DNA from 3 places in the Pseudomonas sp. SJZ080 genome. Region 2 is predicted to be linked to each of the others. Evidence: predicted binding sites of a transcription regulator. Region 2 holds the regulator's gene; each other region holds the start of a gene.
What was found. Region 2 encodes FliA, which starts transcription of late flagellar genes. Its sites were predicted from a motif close to CTAAAGTTTNNNNNNNNNNNGCCGNTAA; they were not measured.
Positions count from the first base shown of each region.

Region 1 (7,938 bases), on a different contig from region 2:
GCCGACCATGGTGCCCAGGCCCAGCGCAATCGCCACCGCGATTTTCACCCACAGCGGGATAAACCGCGTCGAGTTGTCGATTTGCTGCTTGAACAGTTGCAGCTTGTCGCGGGTGTCGGCGTCGAAGTTGCCGACCTTGTTCTTGTCCATCAGGCGAATGGTTTCGCTGGTCAGGTACATGTCGTTACGCACGTTACTCACGGCTTCGGCGGGCACTTTGGACAGCGAGCCGTACCCCTTGACCTCGGCGCCGATACGGCCGGTAAGCGCGGCGAGGGCCGGGATCAATTGCGGCGTGGCCTCCTTGCTGCGTACGTAGTCGGACAGCACCGGACGCGGGTCTGCCGGTGCCGGCAGCGGCGTACTTTTCACCAACGCTTGCTGGGTGACTTCGGCGACGGCGGCGAACTGCAAGGCTTGATCGGCCGGCATGGTGCGGTTCAGCGCATAAGCCATTGGCAGCGTGCCGACCAGAATCAGCATGATCAGGCCCATGCCTTTCTGGCCATCGTTGGAACCGTGGGCGAACGACACGCCCGTGCAGGTCACGATCAGCATGCCGCGAATCCACCACGGTGGCGGCGTGTTGCCTTTCGGCGCCTTGTACAGCGCACGATTCTTGACGAAGGCGCGCAAGGCCAGCAGCAACAGCGCGGCAAAACCAAAACCGACCAGCGGCGAGAGCAGCAGCGCGTAACCGATTTTTATGGCCTGCGCCCAGTCCACGCCGCTGGTGCCGTCGCGGCCATTCATCAGGGCATTGGCCACACCGACACCAATGATCGAACCGATCAGTGTGTGTGATGAAGACGCGGGTAAACCCAGCCACCAGGTGCCGAGGTTCCACAGAATCGCGGCGATCAGCAGGGCGAAAATCATCGCGAACCCGGCGGACGAACCGACTTGCAGAATCAGCTCCACCGGCAGCAGGGCAATGATGCCGAACGCCACTGCGCCGCTGGACAGCAATACCCCGAGGAAATTGAAGAACCCCGACCAGGCCACCGCGACATTCGGTGGCATCGAGTTGGTGTAAATCACCGTGGCCACCGCGTTGGCGGTGTCGTGGAAACCGTTGACGAACTCAAAACCCAGCGCGATCAGCAGCGCCACGCCCAGCAACAGAAATGGCGTCCAGGTGGTGACCACCGTACCGAGTTCGCTCATGTCGTGCATCAGGCTGTACGCGGTGAACAGCAGTCCGCAGGCCAGCACGCCGAAGAAAATTACCAGGGTGAACAGGCCAGGTTTCTTGTCGAACTGCGGTCTGGCGCCGCTGGCGGGAGCCTGAGTCTGGACGGTGTAGGAAGGCGTGGCCATGACGGGCAATCCTGGGGAGGGAAGGAGTGTCGCCCATGATCGTTGCTGGATGTTACAGAGGAGTTGCGTTAAGTCAGGGTTTGGGGTTTTTGTCGTTTCGTTGATCTAAAAGCAGAATCTTTTTGATCTTAATAATCCTGGCGCTTGCGAAACGCCCACCGCCCTGCAATCAAGGTAAACGTCGCGACCAAGGCCACCAGAATCCAGAACCCCTCCGGATCCTGGGATAGCGGCACGCCCCCCACGTTCATGCCAAAAAAACCGGCAATGATGTTGATCGGCAACGCCAGCACCGTCACCACCGTCAGGGTAAACAGCGTGCGGTTGCTTTGCTCGTTGAGGTTGGCGGCAATCTCTTCCTGCAACAGCTTGATCCGCTCACCCAATGCCGTGAGGTCGTTGATGATCAGTGCGAACTCCTCGGTGGATTTGCGCAACTCCTTCACGTCTTCCTTCTGCAACCATTGCGGAGGGCGATTGAGCAAGCGCAGCAACGAGCCCGGCTCCAGCGCCAGCAGCCGTTGCAAACGCACCAGCACCCGGCGATTGGCGCCCAGCTCGGCGCGGTTGGTCGACAGCCGCGAAGACAGCAACTCATCTTCGATCTGATCGACACTGAGGCTGGTCTTTCGCACGATCTGCGTCAGCACTTCACCCTGATCACGCAGCAAATGCACCAGTAATTCCAGCGGCGAGCGAAAGCATTCACCGGCCTTCACCGACGAACGCAGCTTGTCCACCGAGTGCAGCGGTTGCAGGCGCGCGCTGATGATCAGCCGACTGCGGGCGCACACCCACAGCGTCGACACATCCGAGGAGACCATACTGCTGAGGTTGAACACCACGTCGTTGACCACCGCCAGCAAGGCCGAATCGACATGCTCGATGCGCGTCGAGCGCGAGCCTTCATGCAAGGCTTCGAAAAACTCGTCGGGCAATTCCAGATGACTTTTCATCCAGCGTTCGCACGCGGCGTGAGCGAGGTTCAGGTGCAACCAGAGAAACTCATCGCTGTCGCCCGGCTGCTGCAGGGACCGCAACGCCATGGCCGAATCGATTTCCCGACCGCGTTCGCCGGGACGAAAACTGAAACCGTACAGCAGACCGAACAGGTCCGGGTCGCGATGGCTTTGGTCGATGCTGTGGTTCATGAGGTCTCGCAAAGGGGGGGCTTTGTCTCTCGTAGGCGCGAGCTTGCTCGCGATGAACGCAAGGACACCGCGTTGATCCTTCTACGCGGTGTTTTCGTTAACGACCATCGCGAGCAAGCCCGCCCGCATCATCGCAAGGCGCCTTGACAGTTTTGTGACAGCTTCGTGGAGCTGGCCAAGTGCCTTCTACCGGCGGTCGGAACCGCTCAAGAACGGTCCTGACACGCCGATCTCGTAGGAGCCTGCTTGCTGGCGATAGCGTCCGGCCAGTCGAAAATATGTCGACTGGCCGGACGCTATCGCCAGCAAGCCGGCTCCTACAAAAGCATGCGTTAGACGCTGTAGACAGGGAATGTCCAGACTATTTTCACGCCTCTTCAGGGCGTTCCTCATTCCTGTCATGAGTACCTTTCCCAATGTTTTTGCAAAAGTCCTTGAGAGCGCAAATTCTCGCTCTGCTGAGCGGCAGCCTGTTTGCAATGCTGCTGATCGCTCTGGCCTGCTTTCATTTTCTGTCCGGCGGCGTTCAGAACTACGCGAACCTGATCGACGGCCCGCTGCACACTTCGCAATTGATCGATGAAGCCAACCTGCAATTCAAGGTGCAGGTTCAGGAATGGAAAAACGTCCTGCTGCGCGGCAAGCAACCGGCGGACCTGGACAAGTACTGGAAGCAGTTCGAAGACCGCCAACGCGATGTGCAGGGCATCCTCGGCGAACTGGCCGGGCAAAAGGGCATCGAGCCGCCACTCAAGACCCGCATCGAACGCTTGCGTGACGAACATCGTCAGTTGGGTTCGGCGTACCAAAAGGGCCGCGATGCTTACGTGGCGGCCGGCGCCGATCCAACCGCGGGCGACACCGCGGTCAAGGGCATGGACCGGGCGACGAGCGATCAGATGAGCGAACTGGTCAGTGAATTGCGCAAGCAGGGCGTCGAACAGTCGAAGCTGATCAGCGCCAGCGCCGATCGCACTGTGTTGCTGGGCAGCATCGTGATGCTCGCATCGGGTTTGTTGATCGGCCTGTTGAGCCTGTGGCTGGTCAACCGCAACCTGGTCGAGCCGATTCGCAAACTGATCGACTACGTGGCGCAACTCAGTCAGGGCAAGTTTGCCGAGCGCGTGGCCAGCACCCGCCAGGATGAGCTGGGCAAACTGGCGATCGCGGCCAACACACTGCGCGATTTCCTTGCTGACACCTTCAGCCGCTTGCAGGTCAGTACCAAGGACCTGGACGGCGCCAGCAGTGAGTTGAAAGCGATCGCCGGCCTCATGGCCAGTGGCACCAACGAGCAGTTCAACCGAACCGATCAGGTCGCCACGGCGATGAACGAAATGTCCGCCACCGCGCAGGAAGTCGCGCGCCACGCCGCCGACGCCGCGCGTGCCGCCGACGATGCCGACCAGTCCGCCCAGCAAGGCGAAAAAGTCATGCAGGGCACCATCCACACCATCACTCGCATGCGCGGTGAAATCGCCAACACGGCGACGGTCATTCGACAGCTGGAAACCGACAGCGGCCGCATCGGCAAGGTACTGGAAGTGATTCGCGGCATCGCCGAGCAGACCAACTTGCTGGCGCTCAACGCCGCCATTGAAGCCGCCCGTGCCGGTGAAGCCGGGCGCGGTTTCGCAGTGGTGGCCGATGAAGTCCGCAGCCTGGCCCAGCGCACGGCGGCGTCGATCATCGAGATCAACCAGATCATCCAGACTGTGCAAACCGGTGCGGTGGACGCGGCGCAGGCGATAGAGAGTGGCCAGTCGCGCAGCGAAGAAAGCGTTCAGCAAGTGACCGAGGCCGGTGCGATGCTGGAGCGTATCACCCACGCCGTGGAAGCCATCCGCGACATGAACCGCCAGATCGCCACCGCTGCCGAAGAGCAGACCTCAGTCGCCGAAGACATCTCGCGCAATCTCACCGAGATCACCAGCATCGCCAGCACCAACCTGGACAACGTTCAACGCACCGAAGCGGCCAGTCACAACTTGCACGGGTTGTCCGGGCAACTGAATGAAGTGACGTCGCGCCTGAGCGCGTAAGGCATTACCGGAACGCAAAAAAGCCGCACGATCCGAAAATCGTGCGGCTTTTTATGTGTGAATCAGTTGTCTTGCTTGTTCTTCAGGACTTCGCCGGTGGCGGCGTTCAGGTCCACGTCCCATTCAACGCCTTTGGCGTCTTTGAGTTCAACTTCGTACTCGTAGAGGGTGGAGTGTTTGTCGAGGTCGCTGTCGGTAATCGTGGCACCCGGGTGCAACTTCAGCACGATCTGGTTCAGCTCTTCCAGCGGCTTGATCTTGCCGTCCTTGACCAGCTGCGGGATCTCATTGACGGGAACATCAGCCGCTTGGGCCAAGCCAGCAGTAAGGGTCAGGGCGGCAGCGGTGAACAGGGCAGTCAAAGTCTTCATGAGGTTCTTTCCTTGGGTGAGCCGTTTAAGTGAGCCCAGATTAACTGTGGCAACTTAATTCAGGCTTAATTCCTGGAGCAACGACAGCAAGCCGGCTCCTATAGGTCCGTGTCGTTCGTACTAACGACTCAACCTTGTAGGAGCCGGCTTGCTGGCGATCGCGTCACCTCGTTTCTGGATCAATACCCGTTGTTCTGCAACAACTGCGCAACCGTGCCCGCCGCCGGACGTTTATAGAACTTCAACAATTCGCTGGCGCGGTTGGTGAAGATGCCATCGACCCCGGCGTCCATGACTTTCTGGTAATCCACTGCGTCGTCGACGGTGTAGACGTGCACCAACAAACCCTGATCGTGGGTGTACTGGTTCATCCACGGTTTGACGAGGTCCGAGTAGCTTTGATCACCCCCCTTGGTCAGGGCCGCAGAAGGCCCGGTGCCGATCGCGCCCTGGGCCTTGGCGTACTCGACCCATTGCTGGAACTCGGCTTTGTCCTTCGGTTCCTGCTTGGCGTAATACGTGGCTTTGTCCTTGTCGCCAGATTCGGCGAACGTCACCTTGGACTTAGGCTCGATGCTGCCTTCGCCGACCCACAACAGCAGGACCTTCGGCACCTGCGGCATTTCTTTTTCCAGCAGTTCCAGGCTGCTCTTCTCGAACGTTTGCAGCACCACCTTGCCTTTACCCTGGCCGACGGCGAGTTCGCTTTTCGCCAGTTTCGAACCGGCCGGGCTCAACCAGCCGCGGTCCTGAAGTTTTTCCTTGAGGTCACGCTCGATGCCGGGGAATTGCTTGGGTTCTTTGGTTTCGATGTACAAGCCGGGCTTGTGCAACGGGTTGCCCTGGGCGATGTCGATGATTTCGTCGAGGGTCAGGATTTTCAGACCGGCGAAAGCAGGACGCGCGCGGTCCGGGTAAGCGCTGTTGAACCAGCTGCCGGCATCGAGGGTTTTCAGTTCGGCGATGGTGAACGCGTTGGCCGGGCTGTCCTTGCGCTCAGGAAATTTGCTGGCGACGTCGGTGGTGCGTTGCAGGTTGTTGTCGTGCAGGGCAAACAGCATGCCGTCCTTGCTGCGTTGCAGGTCCAGTTCGAGGTAATCGGCACCCAGGTCGCGCGCCAGTTTGTAGGCGGCGGCGGTGGATTCCGGTGCATCGAAAGACGCACCGCGATGGGCGATCACTGCCGGGTGAGGGATGCCCGAACGGGTCGCCAGTGAGGTAGGGCTTGGCTCGCTGGCGGCCTGCGCCTGACCGAGGCCGAGCAGCACGCTCAGCAGCAGGGCGCTCTTGGTGAAAGTTACAGGCATGGTCGAGATCCTTTCGCAGAGTGTTTTCAAGACGTCCCTTTTAACAACTGAGCGCCGCTTGCGCTATCGCGAGACCGACATAAACGTGTTTAAAGCAGATTTTTTCAGCGCTTTTGTGCGGTTCTTTGCAGTACTCTTGGTTCCGGCAGTTTCCCCGGCAGAGGGAACGCCCTTCAACTTGCCCGGCGTGTAAACCATTGATCACTTGTGTGAGGTTTATCATGCGCATCACTTCCCAGCTCATCTGCCAGGCCGCCGAACAGCTCAAAGGCTTCGTCGGCCTCAATCGCAAAACCGGCCAGCATATCGTGCGTTTCAGTGAAGATTCCTTCGGCATGGACGTGGCGGATGACGGCATTATTCCAGCGAGTGAATTTGTCTGGGCGCCGGGGCCGGAGCAGGCCATGACGCTCAAGCGTGAGCTGATTCAATTGTTGCTCGATCAGAACATTGATGACCGGATCAATATTACCGAGCCGTTGCGGGTGTACATGAATCGGCGGGAAGTGCCGGAGATTTCGGCGGTGCGCAGTCTGGTGCAGAGCTGAAATTTGCAGTGTTTATGCTGGCCTCATCGCCGGCAAGCCAGCTCCTACAGGGTTTCGCGTCGTACATATAAACCCATGTGGGAGCGGGCTTGCTCGCGATGACGGCCTCAAGAACACCGCATCATCTACTGTTTGAACTCATAAGCCCGCTCAACCCTGCACACCCGCGTATGACAAGCCGAGTACCAGGTCGAGCGCCCACGCTCACGAATCGCGCTGTGCTCGGGATGATGTTTCCACGCCAGAATCGCTGCCTCACTGGCCCAATAAGACACCGTAATCCCGAGCCCATCCTCGCCCCGCGCCGATTCCACACCCAGAAACCCCGGCTGCTCGCGCGCCAGTTCAACCATGCGCTCGGCGGCTTCGGCGTAACCCTGATCACCCTCGGTGCGCCGCGAAGTAAAAATCACCGCGTAGTAAGGCGGTTCCAGCATCTGGCCAATCATGATTTCTGCCTCGCACACGCTTCGATCAACGCACTGACCAGCGGCGGCAACAGACCTTTGAGCGCAGCACGTTCAGGTTGAAACAGCGTGGCAACGAAGAACGGATGCCCACGCAATTCCACGGCCCGTAGTTCCCCCGTCGAATCGTGGCCCACAGCGGATAATTCCTGGCTCAGCAAATCCCGTTCAAAGTCGGGATTCACACCGTAACTGCAGCGATAACCTTCACGAATCTCGGCGCTTTCGTACGCCTTGGCGATCAACGAACCTTCAACCAGATGAATGCTGTCGACGGCTTCCACCAGTGAACAGGTCAGTGGCGTGAGTAGCGCTCGCGTTGCATTGGGCGATGTCTCGCCGTGCTCGGCATCTTTCCAGCCGAGCACGTTGCGGGCGTATTCGAGTAGGGCGTGTTGAAAACCGCCACACGTGCCGAGGAACGGTCGCTGTTGTTCGCGGGCAAAGCGGATCGCTCGCAATGCACCGTCCTCATTGCGGTAGGGACTGGCTGGCACACACCAGAAGCCATCGAAGTCTTTCAACGGCATGTCATCGTTGATGCGGTCGGTGGTCAACCACTCGAACTGAACGTTCAAACCTGAGTGTTCGGCCACCCTGCCGAGGGCGATGGGAATCGCCTGATGGGCGGTGACTTGCGGGTCGTAATCGCCGATCAGGGCGATGCGGATGACGGTGTTTTCCATGAGTGCTCCCGGCGCTTGTTGATTCCTGGAGCCCACTATAGATTGG
Region 1 is NZ_VIUK01000042.1:10,700-18,637, reverse strand. Features, by position in the region: gene FBY04_RS30905 (inorganic phosphate transporter) at 1-1,320, opposite strand, end outside; gene FBY04_RS30900 (transporter) at 1,449-2,471, opposite strand; gene FBY04_RS30895 (methyl-accepting chemotaxis protein) at 2,888-4,513, shown strand; gene FBY04_RS30890 (PepSY domain-containing protein) at 4,576-4,884, opposite strand; gene FBY04_RS30885 (glycerophosphodiester phosphodiesterase) at 5,064-6,191, opposite strand; gene FBY04_RS30880 (hypothetical protein) at 6,190-6,384, shown strand; gene FBY04_RS30875 (DUF2025 family protein) at 6,413-6,739, shown strand; gene FBY04_RS30870 (antibiotic biosynthesis monooxygenase) at 6,865-7,188, opposite strand; gene FBY04_RS30865 (CTP synthase) at 7,185-7,892, opposite strand; gene FBY04_RS30860 (LysR family transcriptional regulator) at 7,908-7,938, shown strand, end outside.
Region 1: a site for FliA is predicted at 2,677-2,704, ahead of FBY04_RS30895 (methyl-accepting chemotaxis protein). Genes of this name have one in related genera too.

Region 2 (7,938 bases):
GCCCGATCCGAATCGGTGAACACGCCGATCAACGCTTGCGAAATGATCTTGTACTTGCCTTCGTTGATCGAAGAGATCGAGTACATCACCACGAAAAAGGCGAACAGCAACGTAATGAAGTCGGCATAGGAAACGAGCCAGCGTTCATGGTTTACATGTTCTTCAGGTTGTCGACGACGAGCCATAGTCCATTACCCCCATCAATCCATGAAGCCCTGAAGCTTCAACTCAATAGAGCGAGGGTTTTCACCTTCGGCGATCGACAGAATGCCTTCCAACAACATTTCGCGATAACGCGACTGGCGCAATGCAACGGATTTGAGTTTGGCGGCGATCGGCAGCAGCACCAGGTTGGCACTGGCCACGCCGTAGATGGTGGCGACGAAGGCCACGGCAATGCCGCTGCCCAGTTGCGACGGATCGGCCAGGTTGCCCATGACGTGGATCAGGCCCATCACCGCACCGATGATGCCGATGGTCGGCGCATAGCCGCCCATGCTTTCGAAGACTTTGGCGGCTTCGATGTCGCGGCTTTCCTGGGTGTAGAAATCCACTTCCAGAATGCTGCGAATCGCTTCCGGCTCGGCGCCGTCGACCAGCAGTTGCAGGCCTTTGCGCGAGTAGGCGTCGGGTTCGGCGTCGGCCACACCTTCCAGACCGAGCAGACCCTCCTTGCGAGCGGTCAGGCTCCAGTTCACCACGCGGTCGACGCCGCCAGCCAGGTCCACGCGAGGCGGGAACAGGATCCAGCCGAGAATCTGCATGGCGCGCTTGAAGGCGCTCATCGGCGATTGCAGCAGCGCCGCACCGACGGTCCCGCCGAGTACGATCAACGCCGCCGGGCCGTTGGCCAGTGCGCCGAGGTGACCACCTTCAAGGTAGTTGCCGCCAATGATGGCGACAAACGCCATGATGATCCCGATAAGGCTGAGTACATCCATCAGATACACGCCTCGACCAGGTGCTTGCCTATGTCGTCGAGACCGTACACCGCATCGGCGAGTTCGGCTTTGACGATGGCCATCGGCATGCCGTAGATCACGCAGCTGGCTTCATCCTGAGCCCAGATCGAGCTGCCGCCCTGCTTGAGCAGACGCGCACCTTCACGGCCATCGGCGCCCATGCCGGTCAGTACGACCGCCAGAACTTTGTCACCGTAGGACTTGGCCGCCGAACCGAAGGTGATGTCCACGCACGGCTTGTAGTTCAGACGCTCGTCGCCCGGCAGGATTTTCACCGCGCCACGGCCATCGATCATCATTTGCTTGCCACCCGGTGCCAGCAACGCCAGGCCCGGACGCAGGATGTCGCCATCCTCGGCTTCCTTGACGCTGATGCGGCAGAGCTTGTCCAGACGTTCGGCGAAGGCTTTGGTGAACGCCGCCGGCATGTGCTGGATCAGCACGATCGGGGCAGGGAAATTGGCCGGCAATTGCGTCAATACGCGCTGCAGGGCAACCGGGCCACCGGTGGAAGTGCCGATGGCAACCAGCTTGTAGGCTTTGCGCTTCGGCGCCGGCGACGACGGTGCGTGCGCAGGTGCACGGGCCGGGATCGGTGCCGGACGTGCAGGGACGTTGCTGCCATGACTGCTGACGCTGGAAGGTGCGGGGGACGGGGCTGGCGTCGAGACCGGCGCCGGTGCCGGCGCGCTGTAAGCGCTGACACGACGGTTACTGCGCGAAATGCTGAGAATCTTCTCGCACAGCAGTTGCTTGACCTTCTCGGGATTGCGCGAGATGTCTTCGAAATTCTTCGGCAGGAAATCCACCGCGCCGGCATCCAGTGCATCCAGAGTGACCCGGGCGCCTTCGTGCGTCAGCGAGGAGAACATCAACACCGGGGTCGGGCAGCGCTGCATGATGTGCCGCACTGCCGTGATGCCATCCATCATCGGCATCTCGTAGTCCATGGTGATCACGTCCGGCTTGAGGGCCAGCGCCTGATCGATCGCCTCTTTTCCGTTGGTTGCCGTGCCGACAACCTGGATATTCGAATCCGCTGAAAGAATTTCCGAGACGCGGCGGCGGAAAAACCCCGAATCGTCCACCACCAGGACCTTGACTACCATAAACACTCCGTTAGGCGGGGGCGAGGCTCAGTCGCCCCGCTCCCCCAGAATCAAATACGCCGTGCGGCGTAACGCTTGAGCATGCTCGGAACATCGAGAATCAGCGCAATGCGGCCGTCACCGGTGATGGTGGCGCCGGACATGCCCGGGGTTCCCTGGAGCATTTTGCCCAATGGCTTGATGACCACTTCTTCCTGGCCGACCAGTTGATCGACGACGAAGCCGATCCGCTGGGTGCCTACCGAAAGGATCACCACATGGCCTTCGCGCTGCTCTTCGTGAGCAGCGGAGCTGACCAGCCAGCGTTTGAGGTAGAACAGTGGCAGCGCCTTGTCCCGCACGATCACCACTTCCTGACCGTCCACCACGTTGGTGCGCGACAGGTCGAGGTGGAAGATCTCGTTGACGTTCACCAGCGGGAACGCAAACGCCTGGTTGCCGAGCATGACCATCAGCGTCGGCATGATCGCCAGGGTCAACGGCACCTTGATGACGATCTTCGAGCCTTTGCCCTTGGTCGAGTAGATGTTGATGGTGCCGTTGAGCTGGGCGATCTTGGTTTTCACCACGTCCATGCCCACGCCACGACCCGACACGTCGGAGATCTCGGTTTTGGTCGAAAAACCCGGTGCGAAGATCAGGTTGAAGCAGTCAGACTCACTGAGCCGGTCCGCCGCATCCTTGTCCATCAGACCTTTCTTGACCGCGATGCCGCGCAACACATCGGCGTCCATGCCCTTGCCGTCGTCGGAGATGGACAGCAGGATGTGGTCGCCTTCCTGTTCAGCGGACAAAATCACTTTGCCGCTTCGCGGTTTGCCCATCGCTTCACGATCAGCCGGCTCTTCGATACCGTGGTCGACCGAGTTGCGCACCAAGTGGACCAGCGGGTCGGCCAGTGCCTCGACAAGGTTCTTGTCGAGGTCGGTTTCTTCGCCGACCAGCTCCAGGTTGATCTCTTTCTTGAGCTGGCGAGCCAGGTCGCGAACCAGGCGCGGGAAGCGCCCGAAGACCTTCTTGATCGGTTGCATCCGGGTCTTCATGACCGCGGTTTGCAGGTCGGCGGTGACCACGTCGAGGTTCGACACGGCCTTGGACATGGCCTCATCGGCGCTGTTGGCGCCCAGGCGAACCAGGCGGTTACGCACCAGTACCAATTCGCCAACCATGTTCATGATTTCGTCGAGACGCGCGGTGTCGACCCGCACGGTGGTCTCGGCTTCGCTGGCCGGCTTTTCCGCCGGTGGCGCAGCCGGTGCACGGGCTGGCGCCGGTGCAGCAGCGGCAGCAGGCTTCGGCGCTTCGGCTTTAGGCTCGGGCGCCTTGGCGACAGGTGCCGGGGCTTTGGCAACGGGTGCCGCTACCGAAGAAGCGGCGGAACCGGTGCCGACTTCAGTGAATTTGCCTTTACCGTGCAATTCGTCGAGCAGCGATTCGAACTCGTGATCCGAGATCAGATCACTGCCGGCCGCTTTGGCGCCAGGCACAGCGGCGACCGGGGCCGAAGCAATGGCCGACTCCAGCGCGTCGACGGCAAAGTTGCCCTTGCCGTGCAGCTGATCGAGCAGCGCTTCGAACTCGTCGTCGGTAATGTCGGAACTGTCGCCTGCCGCTTTCGGGGCAGCCGGTGCGGCGGGTGCAGCAGGAGCTGCCACCGCGTCGACGGCGAACTGACCTTTGCCGTGCAGTTGATCGAGCAACGACTCGAATTCTGCGTCGGTGATTTCGTCGCTGGCAGCGGCATCGCCGGCTGGCAGCGGAGCAGCTGTCGGAGCCTCGGCCTGAGCCTTGACGGCGTTCAGCGAGTCCAGCAGTTGTTCGAATTCGTTATCGGTGATGTCGCCTGATTCGGCTTCGACAGCCGGCTCTTCCGCCACTTGAGCCACAGGTGCGGCTTCATCGGCGGTTTGCGGCTCGGCCAGACGGGCCAGGGCCGCGAGCAATTCAGGCGTGGCAGCCGTGATCGGGCTGCGCTCGCGGACTTCGCTGAACATGCTGTTCACCGCGTCCAGCGCTTCGAGAACCACGTCCATCAACTCCGAGTCGACGCGACGTTCACCCTTGCGCAGGATGTCGAACACGTTCTCGGCGATGTGACAGCACTCCACCAGCTCGTTGAGCTGGAGGAAGCCGGCGCCCCCTTTTACAGTGTGAAAACCGCGAAAAATTGCATTGAGCAAGTCCGCATCATCCGGTCGGCTTTCAAGTTCGACCAGCTGTTCGGACAGTTGCTCTAGAATCTCGCCGGCCTCAACCAGGAAATCCTGAAGGATCTCTTCATCGGCGCCGAAGCTCATTAAGGGTGTGCTCCTACAGGTCTAAAAACCTAAAATACCTAAAATTCTAAAACCCTAGGCTGGATAGCAAATCGTCCACATCGTCCTGACCGGACACAACGTCTTCTCTTTTATCGGCATGAATCTGCGGACCTTCACCCTGAGAGAGATGTTTTTGCGGATCTTTTTCAGCAAGCATCGCTTCACGGTCATGTTCGATGCCCGCAAAGCGGTCCACCTGACTGGCCATAAGCACGAGCTTGAGCAGGTTGCTTTCAACTTCGGTGACCAACTGGGTCACACGCTTGATCACTTGACCTGTGAGGTCCTGGTAATCCTGAGCGAGCAGAATGTCGTTGAGGTTGCTCGACACCGCGCGGTTGTCCGCGCTGCTGCGTGTCAGGAAACCGTCGACACGCCGTGCCAGCTCGCGAAACTCTTCAGCCCCGACTTCGCGACGCATGAACCGCCCCCAATCCGTGCTCAGCGCCTGGGCTTCATCGCTCAGGCTGTTGACCAATGGCGTAGAGTTTTCGACCAGGTCCATGGTGCGGTTGGCTGCGGCCTCTGTCAGCTTGACAACGTAGCCCAGTCGCTCGGTGGCATCTGTGATCTGGGACACTTCCTCGGCTTGCGGCATGTGCGGGTCAATCTGGAAATTGACGATCGCGCTGTGCAGCTCGCGGGTGAGCTTGCCCACTTCCTGATACAGGCCACGGTCACGGGTCTGATTGAGCTCATGGATCAGTTGCACAGCGTCGCCAAACTTGCCTTTTTCAAGGCTTTCGACCAGTTCGACTGCGTGTTTTTTCAGGGTCGATTCAAAATCGCCCTGTGAAGATTCGTTTTGGTCCATAGCTCCCCCGTGGCGCAGTTTCTCAACCGATGCGTTCGAAAATCTTCTCGATTTTTTCTTTTAACGCCTGGGCCGTGAAGGGTTTGACCACATAGCCGTTAACACCGGCCTGGGCCGCTTCGATGATCTGCTCGCGCTTGGCTTCAGCAGTCACCATCAGCACTGGCAGGTGCTTGAGCTTTTCATCGGCGCGCACGTGACGCAGCAGATCGATACCGGTCATGCCAGGCATGTTCCAGTCCGTTACCAGAAAGTCGATGCTCCCGCTGTTGAGAACCGGAATGGCAGTAATGCCATCGTCAGCCTCGACCGTGTTGGTGAACCCAAGGTCACGCAACAGGTTTTTTATGATCCGCCGCATCGTTGAGAAGTCATCAACGATGAGGATTTTCATGTTCTTGTCCAATTCGACCTCCAAGCAGTCTTAAACGCGCCCAGCACCTGGACGCGCCATTTCAATCAATCCGGCAAAGCACTCAATGACTGTCTGGAGCACAACAGATCGAGACCGGCGCAGTTCAACACCACACCAGCCACGTTCGCAGTGTCCCCACACTGCCTTCAGCGCGCTCGCCACTCCCCCAAACGCCCCCGCAAACGGGCCGCGCACTGGCTGTGTAACTGGCTGACCCGAGATTCGCTGACCCCCAGGACCTCACCGATTTCCTTGAGATTCAACTCTTCGTCGTAGTACAGCGCCAACACCAGTCGCTCACGCTCCGGCAAATTGGCAATCGCGTCCGCCAGCGCCGCCTGGAAGCGTTCATCTTCCAGATCGCGTGACGGCTCGAGATGAGCACTCGCGCCATCCTCGTGCAGCCCTTCGTGTTCGCCGTCCTGCAACAGATCGTCGAAACTGAATAACCGGCTGCCCAGGGTGTCGTTCAAAATCCCGTAGTAATCGTCGAGACTCAATTGGAGTTCGGCCGCAACTTCGTGATCTTTAGCGTCACGGCCGGTTTTAGCTTCAATCGAGCGAATTGCGTCGCTGACCATGCGGGTATTGCGGTGGACCGAACGTGGCGCCCAGTCCCCCTTGCGGACTTCATCGAGCATCGCGCCGCGGATTCGAATGCCCGCGTACGTCTCGAAACTCGCGCCTTTGCTAGCGTCGTATTTGGTCGATACTTCAAGCAGGCCGATCATGCCGGCCTGGATCAGGTCTTCGACCTGAACACTGGCTGGCAATCGCGCCAGCAAGTGGTAAGCAATGCGTTTGACCAGTGGCGCGTAACGCTCGATCAGCTCGTACTGCGCGTCACGCGCCGACTTCTTGTAGAGGTTATAACCGCTGGCTGTCATAGCACGGGTCCTGCCGTTTGTTGCACGAGGCGCTCGACGAAAAACTCCAGGTGCCCACGCGGGTTGGCAGGCAGCGGCCAGGTATCGACCTTTTGTGCGATGGCCTTGAAGGCCAGGGAACACTTGGAACGCGGGAAAGCTTCATAAACCGCGCGCTGCTTCTGAACGGCCTTGCGCACGCTTTCGTCGTACGGCACCGCACCGACGTATTGTAAGGCGACGTCGAGGAAGCGATCCGTGACCTTGGTCAACTTGGCGAACAGGTTGCGCCCTTCCTGCGGGCTCTGGGCCATGTTGGCGAGGACGCGGAAGCGGTTCATGCCGTAATCGCGGTTCAGCAGTTTGATCAGTGCATAGGCGTCGGTGATCGAGGTCGGCTCGTCGCAGACCACCAGCAGGACTTCCTGCGCGGCGCGAACGAAACTGACTACCGAGTCACCAATGCCCGCAGCGGTGTCGATCACCAGAACGTCGAGGTTGTCGCCGATATCGCTGAACGCCTGGATCAGGCCGGCGTGTTGCGCCGGGCTCAGATGCACCATGCTCTGAGTGCCGGACGCCGCCGGGACGATGCGGATACCGCCGGGCCCCTGCAACAACACGTCGCGCAGCTCACAGCGGCCTTCGATGACATCGGCCAGGGTACGTTTGGGTGTCAGCCCCAGCAGGACGTCGACGTTCGCCAGCCCCAGATCGGCGTCCAGCAGCATGACGCGCCGGCCGAGCTCAGCTAGAGCCAGGGACAAGTTCACTGACACGTTAGTCTTCCCGACGCCACCTTTGCCGCCGGTCACCGCGATCACCTGTACGGGATGCATGCTGCCCATGTTATTTCTTTACCTTGTCTTGCATAGACGGAGGCCACATTACTGGCTGCGCGTTCACAAACGGAACAATGCATGGCAGACCATCGATGTAGGTACAAAAACTGTTCATTAATACCTCAGCCAACCTGCTTGGTCGGACTGTGGTAAATATCAGCGAACATGTCAGCCATGGCTTCTTCGCTGGGTTCTTCCTGCATTTGCACGCTGACGGCGCGGCTCACCAGCTGATGACGACGCGGCAGATGCAAATCATCCGGAATCCGCGGTCCATCGGTCAGGTAAGCCACCGGCAATTCATGACTGATTGCCAGGCTCAACACCTCGCCAAGGCTTGCCGTTTCATCCAGTTTAGTCAGGATGCAGCCAGCGAGCCCGCAGCGCTTGTAACTGTGATAAGCGGCGGTTAGAACCTGTTTCTGGCTGGTGGTTGCCAGAACCAGATAATTTTTTGATTTGATGCCACGACCGGCCAGGCTTTCGAGCTGCATGCGCAGTGCCGGATCGCTGGCCTGAAGACCGGCGGTATCTATCAGCACCACACGCTTGCGCAGCAACGGATCCAGCGCCTGCACCAGGGACTGGCCCGGGTCGACGTGGGTGACCGAC
Region 2 is NZ_VIUK01000005.1:268,208-276,145, reverse strand. Features, by position in the region: gene motD (flagellar motor protein MotD) at 1-185, opposite strand, end outside; gene FBY04_RS10205 (flagellar motor protein) at 201-941, opposite strand; gene FBY04_RS10200 (chemotaxis response regulator protein-glutamate methylesterase) at 941-2,071, opposite strand; gene FBY04_RS10195 (chemotaxis protein CheA) at 2,122-4,368, opposite strand; gene FBY04_RS10190 (protein phosphatase CheZ) at 4,415-5,203, opposite strand; gene FBY04_RS10185 (chemotaxis response regulator CheY) at 5,226-5,597, opposite strand; gene fliA (RNA polymerase sigma factor FliA) at 5,765-6,505, opposite strand; gene fleN (flagellar synthesis regulator FleN) at 6,502-7,332, opposite strand; gene flhF (flagellar biosynthesis protein FlhF) at 7,449-7,938, opposite strand, start outside.

Region 3 (7,938 bases), on a different contig from region 2:
GGTGTACGCGCCTGAGCCCAACACCCAGGCCCATGGCTGGAACAGCTGGACATAAGAGACTTTCCCCACTGGCTCGCTGGCGCCCGGTTTGGGCCAGCGGTAGTCCACAAAACCACCGCCCTTGCTCTTGGCGACCGCGACCATGTCCATGAACAGGGCCTTGCCGTCCGGATCCTTGAATCCAGAGAGGTCCTGACCGTCGAGCTTGGCATTGGTCGGATGCATCAACATCTTCGGCCCGAGATCATTGATCCACAAATAGTTATCACCGTCATAACGCAGCTTGCGCACCATAACGATGGCTTGTTTCTGTGCCTCTTCGCGGCTCAGTGCACCGGTCTTTTCCAAACCGTGGTAGTGCTCAAGTATGTTCATGGTGACTTCAACCACTTGCCGGGTCTTTTGTTCCTTGGCGGCATAGTCCTCGATGTAGATCTGGCGCAACATCGTCAAACCGAGCAAAAGAAGCATGGTCATGGCAAGCAGGAGTACGATCCATAGCCGACGGCTGATGGGCATGTTGCGAAGAATTTTCATTTGAATGTTCGATCCTCATGAGGCGAAGGTGATTTTTCAGGCTCCGGGCTCGGGCCTCTTTTCAGCTGCACAGCCCATCCCCCTTACAGAGCCGTCAGTGCCCATCGATATAAGTGGGTTCTCTGGGAAAGCTTGTATTCATCGCCTGCCGGTCATGCCCGCGAGGATCGCCGCGGGGATCTCACCGAGGGGGAGCATCCGCTCTACCGCGCCCAACTTGAACGCCTCCTTCGGCATGCCGAAAACGACGCAGCTGTCCTCGTCCTGGGCAAGGGTTCGTGCACCCGCCTCGCGCATTTCCTTCAAGCCGCGCGCACCGTCGTCGCCCATACCGGTCATGATGATCCCCAGCGCGTTGCCGCCGGCCGCACGGGCAGTGGAGCGAAACAGCACGTCGACCGAAGGGCGGTGCCGACTGACCGGCGGGCCGTCGCGAACCTCCACGTGATATTGGGCACCACTTCGTGTTAGCAGCATGTGCCGCCCACCGGGGGCGATCAACGCGCGCCCTGGGGTTACCCGGTCACCATTGCGCGCCTCCAGCACCTCGATCCGACACAGCCTATTCAGCCGCTCGGCGAAGGCCGCGGTGAAGCGTTCCGGCATGTGCTGAACGATGACCAGGCCGGGACAGGCCCGCGGCAAGCGCGTAAGTATCGCTTCCAACGCCTGGGTGCCGCCGGTGGAGGTGCCGATGGCCACCAGCGTCTCGGTGGTCTGTGCCATCGCCAGACTTGCGGCTGGCAGGATCGCGTCGGCGGACAATTTGACAGCAGCCTGGGGGACCAGACGGCGCAGGTTGGCCCGCGCCGCGCTCTGGATGGCCTGGACCAGTTCGTCAACGGCTTCGTGGAGGAATTGCTTGAGCCCCAGCCTGGGTTTGCTGACGATACCGACCGCGCCTTCCGCCAGCGCTTGCAGGGTGGTCTGCGCCCCAGCCTCGGTCAGCGTAGAACAGATCACCACCGGAGTCGGTCGCTCAGCCATCAGTTTCCTCAGGAACGTGATGCCGTCCATGCGTGGCATTTCCACGTCCAGCACCAACACATCGGGCCATTGCCGCTGCATTTTCTCCAGGGCGAACAACGGATCGGCGGCCACGCCGATCACCTCGATCCCCGGCTGTGCGGCGAGCACGGCCGACAGCACCTGGCGCACCACGGCGGAGTCGTCGACGATCATGACCTTGATGGGCGTCATGCGCGCGTCCCCTGGCGTGGGTCCAGTGCCGGCGAAACATGCTTGAGCGAGACATGGCCGCTCCACAGGTCGAAGATAAGGTTGCGGTGGCCCACCCCCTCCACATGGGTACCCCTGCACGTCAGACCGTGAACCTGTAGCAACTGCCTGGCGGCGTCGACGTTCTTTTTGCCCACGTGCCTGTCCTTTTGCCTACCGATAGAGGGAAACATGTTGCCGCCGCCGAATAACTGGATGCGGAACTCCATGGGCGAGACGCCGTGAACGCGAGCTTCACGCAGCATCAGCTCGATGGCTTCATCGCCATAACGGCCGTCCAGCTCCCCGGTTGGCGGGTGCGGCCGGGTCGGCAGCATGAAGTGGCACATGCCGCCGATCAGCAGCCTGGGATGCCAACACACCAGAGATACACAGGAGCCCAGCAGAGTCCGGATGCGCGTGTAGCGGTCGCCGAAATACAACTCGCCCGGCTGCAAAAAGATCTCGATGATGCCGTCGGGTCTACGCATGAGGCTTGCGGTAGATGGAAGGGGCCACGACTTTAAGCTCGTCGCAGACACCGTTCAGGCTCTCCGAGTGGCTGACGATGAAATAGCCACCCGGCTTGAGCAACGGCAGCATGCGCCGCACCACTTGACGCTTGGTCTCGAGGTCGAAATAGATCATTACGTTACGCAGGAATATCACCTCGAACTCACCCAGTTCCGGCAGCGCTGAATTCAAATTTATCTGCTGGAAACGCAGACGGTTGCACAACGCCGGGTCTATCAGCAGCTTACCGGCGTGCTCGCCGACTCCCTTGAGGCAATATCGGTTCAACAGCGGCCGTGGAATGTTTTCGGCGTCGGCAATGTCGTACAAGCCCGCGCGGGCCTTTTCCAGCATGCGTGTACTGAGGTCCGAGGCGAGCAATTCCCAGGGTCGACTGCCGAGGGCATCGGCCAAGGTCATGGCGATGCTGTAGGGCTCCTCGCCGGAGGAGCAGGCGCCACTCCAGACGCGCAAGCTGGAACGGTCGAGCAACTCCGGCAGGATCCGCTCACGGAGGAAGTCGAAATGCTTCGGCTCGCGAAAAAAGTAGGTTTCGTTGGTGGTCAACAGGTCCACCGCGACCTGCAGTTCCGCGCGCTCGCTCATCAGCAGGCGAAAGTATTCGCCATAGCCGGACAGCCCATGCTGGCGGACGCGCTTGGCCAGGCGACCGCTGATCAGGGGCTTCTTGGCATCGGACATGCTGATCCCGGCGATCTCGAAGATCATGCCGCGAAACTGCTGAAACTCTTTATCGGAAAGCACCGGATTATTCATTCTGTAGGGCTCCTTGGGCCGAGCGCAACGAACTCATTCACTGAAAAACCTCGCCCGATATCCAGCAAGGTGACGCCCTGGTTGTCGATCGTGACTGTACCGAGGATGAAATCGCTGGAAATCCTGTTGTCCGATGTTGTCGGCGACTGGATGTCCTGCAAAGGGATTGGCAGCACTTTGACGACCGCATCGACCAGAACACCGACCAACTGCTTGCTGTCGTCGCGAATCACTTCGAAGATGACGATGCTGGTGCTTGGACCGATCTCTATCGGCGGCCCACCGAAATGGGCACCCAAGTCAATCACCGGCACCAGCGCATCGCGCAACCTGATCGCCCGACGCAACCGCGTCGATAGACCGGATCCGGTCACGATTGGAGTGACCTCGACGATCGTATCGACACTCGACGCGCTCACCGCGAACGGCGCGCCACCGAGTGTGAAAAAGAGGTAGCGACTATTTGGCGCCGCGGTGTCGGCGGCCGGCGATGTACCAACGCCCGTACCGACAAGAGCCCGCTCGATATCAAGCAACTGAGCGGCGAGCCTGTTCAGCAGGCACACTTTGTCCTCAAGCTCATTGAGCTCGTTGCCAAAGGAAATATCGGGTTGCTCACCGATGATCAAGCGGCGCTCATGGCGTTTGGAGTCGCTGTCCTCTCCCCTGTCGTCAGGCTTGTTGAGATGCTTTTTCGCAAGAATCTCAGAGACGGCACTGAGTTGTTCGATCGCGTATCGATTGAAGCGCTCGAGGCTGTCCGGTTCGACTTCGGCAAGCGACTCAAGGGGAGCACTTATCTGAATATCGGTGCGTGGATCTCCCCGGTAGCGAGTGCTCAAGACGACGAGTATCACGATGCCGAGAGCCGAGACTGCCAGCAGCCAGAACATCAGGTTGCCGGTGTCGATCAGTGAGTTCATTGCATTACTCCTGCAAAGCCAGACGACTGCCAGTCTTGACGCGCAGCGCCGGCGAGCGTGAAGAACTCCATTAATCGCTGCAACCGCTCGGCCTGGCCGCTCATTTCCTCGGCCATGGCAGCCAGCACTCCAGAGGCCGAAGCATTCTGACGGGTAATCTGGTTGAGCTGGTTCATCGCCACGCTGATCTGACCAACGCCGCAGGACTGCTCCTCGGAAGCGGCAGCGATCTTCTGGACCAGAACACTGGTCTTCGCGATGCCGGGAACGATCTTGTCAAGTAGACTGACGGCCCGCTCGGCCAGCTTGCGCACCTCGCCGCTCACCACGGCGAAGCCCTTGTCGTGGACGCCGGCGCGTGCCGCCTCGATGGCGGCATTCAGGGCGAGCAGGTCGGACTGGCAGGCGATGTCATCGATGATGCCGATCCTTTCTGCGATGCTCTTCATCGCCTGCAGCGTTTCCTTCACCGCGCGCGCCCCTCTCACTGCGATCATCAGGCGCGCCGAAATGCCCATACGAACTTCAGGAATCAACAATCCGACTCTCCGTACTCAAGAGCCTCGCTCACCTCATCCAGCGCAGCGAGTTCGCCCACCGAGAGCACCCGACCGATATCCTGAAGAATGACCAAACGGCCGTCGACCTTGCCCATTCCCTGGATGAAGTCGGTGTGCACATGCGCACCGAAGGCCGGTGGCGGCTCAATGTCCGACAGATTGATTTCCAACACCTCGTTCACTGCGTCGACCAATACGCCAATCACCTGTTGCTCATCGCCACAATCCACTTCGAAGATGACGATGCAGGTGCGCCGGCCGACCTCGGTCGGCCGGCCACCGAAGCGCGCTTCCAGATCGACCACCGGTACCACCGTCCCATGCAGGTTGATCACCCCGCGAACGCTGGGTGGCATCATCGGTACACCAGTGAGCTCACCGTACTCGATGATGTCCTTCACGCTGAGTGTGCCCACGGCAAACTGTTCGCCGGCCAGGGTGAAGGCCAGGTACTGTCGGGTCTGCAGTGAGTCTGCGCGATTGTCCAGCTTGATCGACTGTCCCACGGCATCACTCCTGGAAACGCACAAAACCGCTTGGCACCGCCGAATCACGGGTATCAGCCAAGCGGCTGATGGCGGGCTGGTTCGAAACCGCCCTGGACCTGGCAGAAGCGGTTGAGGGAGAAGCGCCACGCTCATTCTCACCGTGGCGCGTCAGACTGAAAAAACTCATCAGTTGCTGCAACTGCTCAGCCTGCCCACTCATTTCCTCGGCGGTGGCGGCCAACTCCTCTGAGGCAGAGGCGTTTTGTTGGGTGATTTGGTTGAGCTGGTTCATCGCCGTATTGATCTGGCCCACGCCGGAGGATTGCTCGGCGGATGCGGCGGCGATTTCCTGGACCAGATCGCTGGTCTTGGAAATGCCCGGAACAATTTCATCGAGCAGGCTGCCGGCACGCTCGGCCAGGGCCACCGAGCCCTTGGCAACCTCACCGATTTCCTGGGCGGCGACCTGGCTGCGCTCAGCCAGCTTGCGTACCTCGGCGGCGACCACGGCAAAGCCCTTGCCATGCTCGCCGGCGCGGGCGGCCTCGATGGCGGCGTTGAGCGCGAGCAGATTGGTCTGATAGGCGATGTCATCGATGATGCCGATTCTTTCCGCGATGCTTTTCATCGCGCTGACCGTGTCCTTGACCGCCACGCCGCCTTCAACGGCCTGCTTGGCGGCGTTGCCCGCCATACCGTCGGTGACCCGGGCGTTCGCGGTGTTCTGCTCGATGGAAGCGGACATCTGTTCGATCGAGGCCGACGCTTCCTCGACGCTGGCCGCCTGCTCGCTGAAGGCCTGACTCAAGGACTGTGCGGTAGCGGAAACTTCCTCGGAGGCGCTGGTCAGGGCATTGGCCGACCCACGCACCTCGCCGATGATTTGTGAAAGTTTCTCTACCATGCCCTTCAACGCGGCTAGCATGCTGCCGGTGTCGTTACTGCGCAGTGGTATCGTTACGCCGAGATCACCCGCTGCAACCCTGGACAGCACCTGCGCCGCAAACGCCGGTTCGCCGCCCAACTGCCTGAGCAACCCACGGGTAATGAAAAAGGCGATAAAGACAGAAACCAATACCGCAGCAATTAGCATGCCGATGAGAATCTGCTGCGCCCTGTTTGCAGCCGCATCACTTTCGTCGTAAGCCTCTTTAGCCAACTGGTCGTTAAAATCGACGATGTCCGACAATACATCATCCACTGCCTGAAACAACTGAGTGGTCTCATTATTCATGAGATCCGTGGCTTTCAGCTTATCGATTTGCGCAAGAGCCAAAACTCTTTTGGCCGATACTTCATAAGGCCCCCATGCAGTATCCAGTTTTTTCAATAAATCCCTTTCGCGATCAGTGAGATAGGTCTTTGCGTACTTGTCGAGCAACTCAGTCATCTTCGCTTTGTTTCGGTCCATACCCTCGACAATTTTGTCCAGCTCGACCTTGTCGGAAATCAAATAGTCATAAAGCCCACGGTTATGGTAAATGGCCTGCATGTTGGCATTCGCCACGTCTTTGATAGGGACTAGGTTGTTGGCGTACATTTCGTTGAGCATGGTGTTGATGTTATTGCCACCCACCAAACCGACCAACGCGATAATCAATGTAATGAATATAACGGACGCAAAGCCCAAGCCCAGCTTCATCGCAACGGAAACACTCTTCATTACTTCACGGCCCTTTAATTGACTAACTTTTTACGAGCTAACGTAGCCGCGCCTGCCAGAGACGCCCTGCTCCCCTGCCGTCAGGATGCAGGCGACATGCGGGATCGCCAGGCGACGAGGAAAGATGCGTGGGCCACGGCATGATCGATTGCCGTGCTCGCTACGGATCCGCCACATATCGGCCGGGCCGCTAGTGGGAACCGGTACCGCTCGCTATGCGTCGAAAGATTGACGGCAGAATGCAAGCAGCCATGATGCACGCCGTGGCCACTGATCAACCATCAGACCCCGCTGGTTTTGAAGTGAGCATTTTAGAGATGTAAGTAAGCATTGCCCTACAGCGAGAGACTCCTGCAAGCAGACTCCGGGAGTGTTGCCGCTGATTGAAAACTGACCCAGTGGGTCAGTTTTCAATCAGCGCCAACACGCTAAGGAAAAGGAATGTTTCCTTTTAGTGGTGAATACAGCCGTAAAGACAACATTTCTTTACTTACGGCTATCGACCGGTTGAATCCACAACCAAAAACTGACATTCGTGATCGATGACGGTTTTCTGGGTACAACCGCGCTTTGAAGCCGTCGCCAGTGGAATGCCTGGAAGTCAAAGCGCCCATTCGTGGCCTTCCCCAACGACTTGGTGCGATTCGCTGACCACGATTAGTGTCTTACCGCGATGCACTAGACAAAAACTCGATACAAGCTCAGCGTCCACGCCGACGGCTGATGTTATGTCACCAACCGTTCCGATCCAGACATATCGCTGGGTTTCGAGGCAAGCCAAGTAGTAGCCGACAGACATAGCATGCTCCACAAACAAAAATACGAATCCCAAGCTCCCTGAAGCTACCGAGGGCAGTCGCAGCAACAGGCGTGATCTACGCCCAGCATGAGCGCCTGCCATCCACTATGGTCTTTGCTGTCGATTGATGGCGGGTAGTGGGCGGCATAGGAACTGTTCATCCAAACCCCGGCTGTAAGCGTTATAGGCCCACCGCACAAATTGTTCGAGCAGTCGATCATTCTCCATTTGCAGGCGTTGATTCTCGCCTTCCAAACGTGCAATTCGCTCGTTTGTCGCTTGAAACTCTGGGCTTATGGCCTTCTTCTTCCCAACCGAAATAGAGAGTGTTTTTTTACGTAAAGTGAACGCACTCCTAATCCGTTCATGCTTATGAAGCGCCTGACGCGTGTAGGTCCCCCGCAAACGGCGAGCGACGCTTTGGATCAGCAGATCCCAAGTCAACTTTCCAGACCAGCCA
Region 3 is NZ_VIUK01000027.1:39,290-47,227, reverse strand. Features, by position in the region: partial or broken gene FBY04_RS33335 (cache domain-containing protein) at 1-447, opposite strand, end outside; gene FBY04_RS26945 (chemotaxis response regulator protein-glutamate methylesterase) at 676-1,737, opposite strand; gene FBY04_RS26940 (chemotaxis protein CheD) at 1,734-2,246, opposite strand; gene FBY04_RS26935 (protein-glutamate O-methyltransferase CheR) at 2,239-3,045, opposite strand; gene FBY04_RS26930 (chemotaxis protein CheW) at 3,042-3,968, opposite strand; partial or broken gene FBY04_RS26925 (methyl-accepting chemotaxis protein) at 4,016-4,459, opposite strand; gene FBY04_RS26920 (chemotaxis protein CheW) at 4,501-5,034, opposite strand; gene FBY04_RS26915 (methyl-accepting chemotaxis protein) at 5,039-6,679, opposite strand; gene FBY04_RS26905 (hypothetical protein) at 7,584-7,938, opposite strand, start outside.
Region 3: a site for FliA is predicted at 6,908-6,935, ahead of FBY04_RS26915 (methyl-accepting chemotaxis protein). Genes of this name have one in related genera too.